2 linked regions of the Aquabacterium sp. OR-4 genome follow. Each later gene encodes a partner of the first gene's protein in a complex. Links are inferred from orthologs where the notes say so. Each region holds a gene or a part of one and is shown on either strand. Other genes may lie near its edges.

Region 1 (3,599 bases):
CGCAGCGGCAGGATCGCCTGGAACTTGCGGTCGCGGCCCTGCTTGGCACTGCCGCCGGCGGAGTCACCCTCCACGATGTAGATCTCGCAGAGGCTGGGGTCCTTCTCCTGGCAATCGGCCAGCTTGCCGGGCAGGCCCAGGCCGTCCATCACGCCCTTGCGGCGGGTCATCTCGCGCGCCTTGCGTGCGGCCTCGCGGGCACGCGCGGCCTCGACGATCTTGCCGCAGATGATCTTGGCGTCGATCGGGTTCTCGAGCAGCCAGTCGGTGAGCAGCTTGCTCACGATCTCTTCGACCGGGCCGCGTACTTCAGACGATACGAGCTTGTCCTTGGTCTGGCTGCTGAACTTGGGCTCGGGCACCTTGACGCTCACCACGCAGGCCAGGCCTTCGCGCATGTCGTCACCGGCGATCTCGACCTTGGCCTTCTTGGCCAGTTCGTTGTCGTCGATGTACTTGTTGATCACCCGGGTCATCGCCGCACGCAGGCCGGTGAGGTGGGTGCCACCGTCGCGCTGCGGGATGTTGTTGGTGAAACACAGCACGTTCTCGCTGAAGCCGTCGTTCCACTGCATGGCCACCTCGACACCGATGTTGGTGTTCTGGTCGCTCATCTTGTCGCCCAGGGCGTGGAAGATGTTCGGGTGCAGGGTCTTCTTGCCCTGGTTGATGAACTCGACGAAACCCTTCACGCCGCCGGCGTAGGCAAAGTTGTCTTCCTTGGCGTTGCGCTCGTCGACCAGGCGGATCTTCACGCCGTTGTTCAGGAACGAGAGCTCGCGCAGGCGCTTGGCCAGGATGTCGTAGTGGAAGTCGTTGTTCTGCTGGAAGATCTCGGTGTCGGGCAGAAAGTGCACCTCGGTGCCGCGCTTCTCGGTCTCGCCCACGATCTTCAGCGGCCGCACTTCGGCGCCGTCGCGCATCTCGGTGGGCATGTCCTGCGGAATGCCGCGCGCAAACTCGATCTGGTGCACCTTGCCTTCGCGGCGCACGGTCAGGCGCAGCCAGCGGCTCAGGCCGTTGACGCAGCTCACGCCCACGCCGTGCAGGCCGCCCGAGACCTTGTAGCTGTTCTGGTTGAACTTGCCGCCGGCATGCAGCTCGGTCAGCGCGATCTCGGCCGCACTGCGCTTGGGCTCGTGCTTGTCGTCCATCTTCACGCCGGTGGGGATGCCGCGGCCGTTGTCGACGACGCTGATGCTGTTGTCGCTGTGGATGGTGACGGTGATGTCGTCGCAGTGGCCGGCCAGCGCTTCGTCGATGGAGTTGTCGACCACCTCGAACACCAGGTGGTGCAGGCCGGTGCCGTCGCTGGTGTCGCCGATGTACATGCCCGGGCGCTTGCGCACGGCCTCCAGGCCTTCCAGGATCTGGATGCTGCCTTCGCCGTAGGCCGCCGAGGCTTCCGAGCCGGTGGAGGCCACCTGGCCCTGGGCCGAGGGCACCTCGCGCTGGGTCACGCCCTGGCTGTCAGCTTGCTTGCTCGGGTCCTGCGGGGCGGTGGGTTCGGTCATTGCTTTTCTTCAAGGCCGCGGAGCGGCCGCATTCAACGGTCTGGCTGGAACCCCCGCCTGGCGGGGGCAGGGGGTGCGCAAACGGATGGGCAGCATGCCCATGAGGTTCTGACTCCGTCAGATCCTCATCGGCATCACGACGTACTTGAAACCCGGCTGCTCGGGCACGGTGATCAGCGCGCTGCTGTTGCCGTCCTGCAGCTCGACCTTCACCATGTCGGCGCCGATGTTGCCCAGGGCGTCCATCAGGTACGTGACGTTGAAACCGACCTCGATGGCGTCGCCACCGTAGTCGATCTCGAGCTCTTCCTTGGCCTCTTCCTGCTCGGCATTGCTGCTGGCAATGCGCAGGGTACCGGGGTCGAAGTTCAGGCGCACGCCCTTGAACTTGTCGCTCGTCAGGATGGCCGCGCGCTGCAGGCTGGCCAGCAGCGGGGCACGGCCCAGCGTCACGCTGTTGCGGTGGTTCTTGGGCACCACGCGGTTGTAGTCGGGGAACTTGCCCTCGACCAGCTTGGTCACAAACTCGAGCCCCGAGAACGCGAACTTGGCCTGGTTGGCGGCAAAGCGCATCTCGATCACGGTGTCCTCGTCCTTGAGCAGGCGCTGCAGCTCGAGCACGGTCTTGCGCGGCAGGATCACCTCCTGCTTCGGGATCTCGGTCTCGAGCTCGGCCTGGGCCAGGCCCAGGCGGTGGCCGTCGGTGGCCACCAGCGTGAGCGTCTTGCCCTCGGCCACGAACAGGATGCCGTTGAGGTAGTAGCGGATGTCGTGCACCGCCATCGCGAAGTGCACCTGGTTGATCAAGGCCTTGAGCACCTTCTGCGGCACGCCGAACGCGGGGCCGAAATCGGCCGATTCGTTGACCAGCGGAAAGTCCTCGGCCGGCAGCGTCTGCAGCGTGAAGCGGCTCTTGCCGCCAGTGAGCGTGAGCTTGCTCTGGGCCGCGCTGAGCGCCACCACCTGGTCGCCAGGCAGCGAGCGCAGGATGTCGATCAGCTTGCGTGCCCCGACGGTGCACGACCACGGCCCCGTATCACCGCCCAGCGTGGCGTTGGTGCGCACCTGGATCTCGAGATCGCTGGTGGTGAACTCGATCGCGTCGGCGCTCTTGCGCATCAGCACATTGGCCAGGATGGGCAGCGTGTGCCGGCGCTCCACGATGCCGGCCACGGCCTGCAAGGCCTCGAGCAGTTCGTGTTGCGGCGCTTTCAAAACAATCATGTCTTCCTCTTTAAAGAACTGGTAGTTCTTAGTAGGGGGCCGGGCTGGCTGTGAACAAGGCTATTTTCACCTGACATTTCAACGCTTTACGGCCGGCCGAACCCTGTGGGCGCGAGGGCTGGAAGCATCGGGTTGGCCAACAACAACTCGATGGCGGCGCAAATCGATGTGGATAACAGCAGGCTTGTTCGAGTCTTGTTCACAGGTTTGTCATTTGACGGCAGTGCTACAGCCGGTGTATGCGCCTGGCGGCGCCCACAACGGGGTCGGCGGGGCGGCGGATCAGCCCTTGAGCGTCTGCTCCAGCACGTGCAGCTGCTGGTTCAGCTCGGTGTCCTTGGTGCGGTCGCCGCCGATCTTGCGCACCGCGTGCAGCACCGTGGTGTGGTCGCGGCCACCGAACAGCTCGCCGATCTCGGGCAGGCTCTTCTGGGTGAGTTCCTTGGCCAGGTACATGGCAATCTGGCGCGGCTTGGCAATCGAGGCCGGCCGCTTCTTGCTGTACATGTCGGCGACCTTGATCTTGTAGAAGTCGGCCACCGTCTTCTGGATGTTCTCCACGCTGATCTGGCGGTTCTGGATCGACAGCAGATCCTTCAGCGCCTCGCGTGCGAGGTTGATGTTGATGTCCTTGTGGCTGAAGCGGCTGTAGGCCAGCACCTTGCGCAGCGCACCTTCGAGCTCGCGCACGTTGGCGCGCACGTTCTTGGCCACGAAGAAGGCCACGTCCTCGGGCATCTCGGTGCCTTCGGCCAGCGCCTTGCGGATCAGGATGGCCACGCGCATCTCGAGCTCGGGCGGCTCGATGGCCACCGTCAGGCCGGCGTCAAAGCGGCTGGTGAGGCGCTCGTCGATGTCCAC
Region 2 (3,294 bases), 350 kb from region 1 along the record:
ACCCGGCCTGCCCGCACATCAGCCACGGCCTGTGGGTCGAACTGGGCTATGCCGCGGCCATCGGCGGGCTGCTGGATGCGCCCTGGCCCGCGGTGGACGAATCGGCCCTGGTGCAGGACGAGGTCGAGCTGGTGCTGCAGATCAACGGCAAGACCCGCGGCGCCGTGACGGTGCCGGCCGCTGCCGACAAGGCCGCCATCGAGGCGGCCGCGCTGGCCTCGGCCGAGTTCGCCAAGTTCAGCGAAGGCAAGGCGGCCAAGAAGGTGATCGTGGTGCCGGGTCGCCTGGTCAACGTGGTGGTGTGAGCGGCGTGGCGATGATGCTCCGCCGCCGGCAGCTGGGTGCCGTCGCCTTGGCGGCGGCCGCCGCCGGCGCGCTGGGCGGCTGCGGCTTTGCGCTGCGCAGCGAGCCGCCGCTGCCCTTTGCACGCATTGCGCTGCTGGGCCTGGCTGCCGATTCGCCGCTGGGCGAGGAGCTGCAGCGCCGCCTGAGCGGCCAGGTGCAGGTGCTGCCGGCGCCGGCCCAGGCCGAGGTGGTGCTGCGCGTGCTGGAAGACCGGCGCCAGAAGGTGGTGGCCGCGTCCACCGCGGCCGGCCAGGTGCGCGAGCTGACGCTGCGCGTGCGCCTGGTGTTTCGCGCCGAGACGCCGGGCGGCCGCGAACTGATCCCCGACACCGAGCTGATGCTCAGCCGCGACATGAGCTACAGCGAGACCTCGGCCCTGGCCAAGGAGCAGGAAGAAGGCGAGCTTTACGCCGCGATGCAGACCGACATCGTGCTGCAGGTGCTGCGCCGCCTGGCCCGGGTGAGCCCGGCACGCTGACGGCGCCCGTGGCAGCGACCCTTGACCGGCCAAAGCCGCGCCACAATCCACGCCCAAGATGCAACTGCGCAGCGATCAGCTCGACGCCCACCTCGCCCGCGGCCTGAAGCCGGTCTACACCGTGCACGGCGACGAGCCGCTGCTCGCCCAGGAAGCCGGCGACGCGGTGCGCAACGCCGCCCGTGCGGCCGGCTACAGCGAACGCAAGGTGTTCACCGTGAGCGGCGCGCACTTCGACTGGTCGGGCGTGCTCGGCGCGGCCCAGGCCATGAGCCTGTTTGCCGAGCGCCAGCTGATCGAGCTGCGCATACCCGGCGGCAAGCCGGGCAAGGACGGCTCCGAGGCCCTGCAGCGCTACTGCGCCGCGGTGGGCGACGACGTGCTGACCATCGTGCACCTGCCCCGGCTCGACCGCCAGCAGCAGCAGTCGGCCTGGTTCATCGCGCTGGACGCCGCGGGCGTGAGCGTGCGCGTCGATCCGGTTGAACGCCGCGCGCTGCCGCAGTGGATCGCCCAGCGCCTGGCGCGCCAGGGCCAGCGCGTGGCCGAAGGCGATGTGGGCGTGCAGACCCTGGCCTTTTTTGCCGATCGCGTGGAAGGCAACCTGCTCGCCGCGCACCAAGAGCTGCAGAAGCTGGCGCTGCTGTACCCGGCCGGCGAGCTGGCCTACGAGCAGGTGGAAGCCGCGGTGCTGAACGTGGCGCGCTACGACGTGTTCAAGCTCAGCGAGGCGGTGCTGGCCGGCCAGACGGCCCGCGTGCTGCGCATGGTGGACGGCCTGCGCGCCGAGGGCGAAGCCACGGTGCTGGTGCACTGGACCCTGGCCGAGGACATCCGCGCACTCAAGCGCGTGAAGGACGCCATGGCCCACGGCAAGCCGCTGCCGATGGCGCTGCGCGAGAACCGCGTGTGGGGCAACAAGGAGCGCCTGTTCGAGCGCGTGCTGCCGCTGCTGGCCGAGCACCAGCTGGCCCACCTGGTGGAGGCCGCCAGCACCTGCGACGGCATCGTCAAGGGCTTGAAGCACCCGCAATGGCCGCTCGAGCCCTGGGATGCGCTCAAGCGCCTGGCGCTGATGCTGGTGCAGGCCGTGGCCGCCCCGCCGGCGCCGCGCGGGCGTGCGGCGGTGCGCGTGCGGCTGGCGCTGGAAGCCTGAGCCGCGCGCTCAGGCGGCCGGCCGCGCGTCGCTGTCCAGCAGGCCGTACAGGTTCGTGTCGTAGCTGCGGCCCTTGGCCGTCCAGCGCTGGCGCAGCCGGCCTTCGAGCGTGAAGCCCAGGCGCGCCAGCAGCGCGCACGAGGCGGCGTTGTCGGGGTTCACCTCGGCCTCGATGCGGCGCAGCTGCAGCACGCCGAAGGCATGGGCGCAGGCGGCCTGCACGGCCTCGCGCATCCAGCCCTGGCCCCAGCAGTCGCGCGCCAGCGCATAGCCCAGCTCGATGCGGCGGCTGCCTTCGTCGTGCTTGAACAGCAGCAGGCTGCCGATCACCCGGCCATCGGCGCGGCGCTGCAGCACCCGCTGCTGGGCACCGCCGGTGGCCTGCAGCGCCTGCATGCGCGCCAGCCAGGCCTCGCCATCGGCGCGTGTGGCCCAGGTGGCGTAGGGCAGGTACTGCGTCACCGCGTCGTCGCCGTTCATGCGCAGCAGGTCGTCCAGGTGGGCCTCGGCCACCGGCGACAGTTGCAGGCGCGGGGTGCTCAGGGTCTCGAAGCAGGGCAGGGGCATGGCAGGTCTGCGGTCAACCGCGGTCGACGCGCACCGCCAGCACCACCGAGGTGGTGGTCTTGCGCACGCCGTCGGTCTCGCCGATCTCGTCGAGCAGCGCGTCCAGCCGCGCCGTGCTGTCGGCGCGCAGCACGGCCAGCAGATCGCTCTCGCCGCTCACCGTGTACAGCTGGGTCAGCTCGGGGATGGCCTGCAGGCGCAGCACCACCTCGCGCGAGCGCTTGGGCTCCACCGAGATGCCCACCTGGGCCATCACGCGCGGGCGCTCGTCGCCCTGGCCCAGGCGCACCGTGTAGCCCACGATCACGCCGCTGCGCTCCAGCCGCTGCAGCCGCGCCACCACCGTGGTGCGGGCAATGCCCAGCTGGCGCGCCAGGTCGGCGGTGGGTGTGCGGGCATTGGCCTGCAGCCGTGCGATCAGCGCGCGATCGGTGTCGTCTTGAATCATTGTGGCGAACTGTATCGACGAATCGTCCGAATCAGTAATCGTTCTGACGAATTGCCGCTTTCAATCGCCCGGGCGCCAGATCAGACTCCAGGCCATCGGCCATGCGGCCCGCCCCCCCTGCCACCGTCTCCAGGAGCCTTCCATGCACATCGCCCTGCTCGGCGCCGGCCACATCGGCCAGACCATCGCCCGCCTGCTGGCCACCAGCGGCGACTACACCGTCACCGTGATCGACCGCGACGCCGCCGCGCTGGCCCGCGTGGCCGCGGCCATGCCGGCCGGCACCACGGTGGCCACCGC

What was found. Proteins that work in one complex are often made in the same cells at the same time.
Region 2: the proteins of dnaN (region 1) and holA are in contact, whole or in part, in a cryo-EM structure (PDB 8GIZ), measured with the Escherichia coli proteins. The link is inferred for Aquabacterium sp. OR-4 from one-to-one orthologs.

Annotation. Positions count from the first base shown.
Region 1 is NZ_JAOCQD020000001.1:230,150-233,748, forward strand. What follows is about bases 686-3,555. They hold dnaN (DNA polymerase III subunit beta), read right to left. Parts: upstream 2,739-3,555; coding sequence 1,632-2,738; downstream 686-1,631. Other genes in these bases: gyrB (DNA topoisomerase (ATP-hydrolyzing) subunit B), read right to left, coding at 686-1,514; dnaA (chromosomal replication initiator protein DnaA), read right to left, coding at 3,021-3,555. Outside these bases: more of gyrB, read right to left, coding at 1-685; more of dnaA, read right to left, coding at 3,556-3,599. UniProt on the Escherichia coli protein: Confers DNA tethering and processivity to DNA polymerases and other proteins. Acts as a clamp, forming a ring around DNA (a reaction catalyzed by the clamp-loading complex) which diffuses in an ATP-independent manner freely and bidirectionally along dsDNA.
Region 2 is NZ_JAOCQD020000001.1:575,751-579,044, reverse strand. The notes cover bases 1-2,930. They hold holA (DNA polymerase III subunit delta), read left to right. Parts: upstream 1-881; coding sequence 882-1,979; downstream 1,980-2,930. Other genes in these bases: N4G63_RS02295 (Lrp/AsnC family transcriptional regulator), read right to left, coding at 2,560-2,930; N4G63_RS02300 (GNAT family N-acetyltransferase), read right to left, coding at 1,989-2,546; N4G63_RS02310 (LPS-assembly lipoprotein LptE), read left to right, coding at 320-823; leuS (leucine--tRNA ligase), read left to right, coding at 1-305. Outside these bases: more of N4G63_RS02295, read right to left, coding at 2,931-2,994; N4G63_RS02290 (saccharopine dehydrogenase family protein), read left to right, coding at 3,137-3,294. UniProt on the Escherichia coli protein: Part of the beta sliding clamp loading complex, which hydrolyzes ATP to load the beta clamp onto primed DNA to form the DNA replication pre-initiation complex.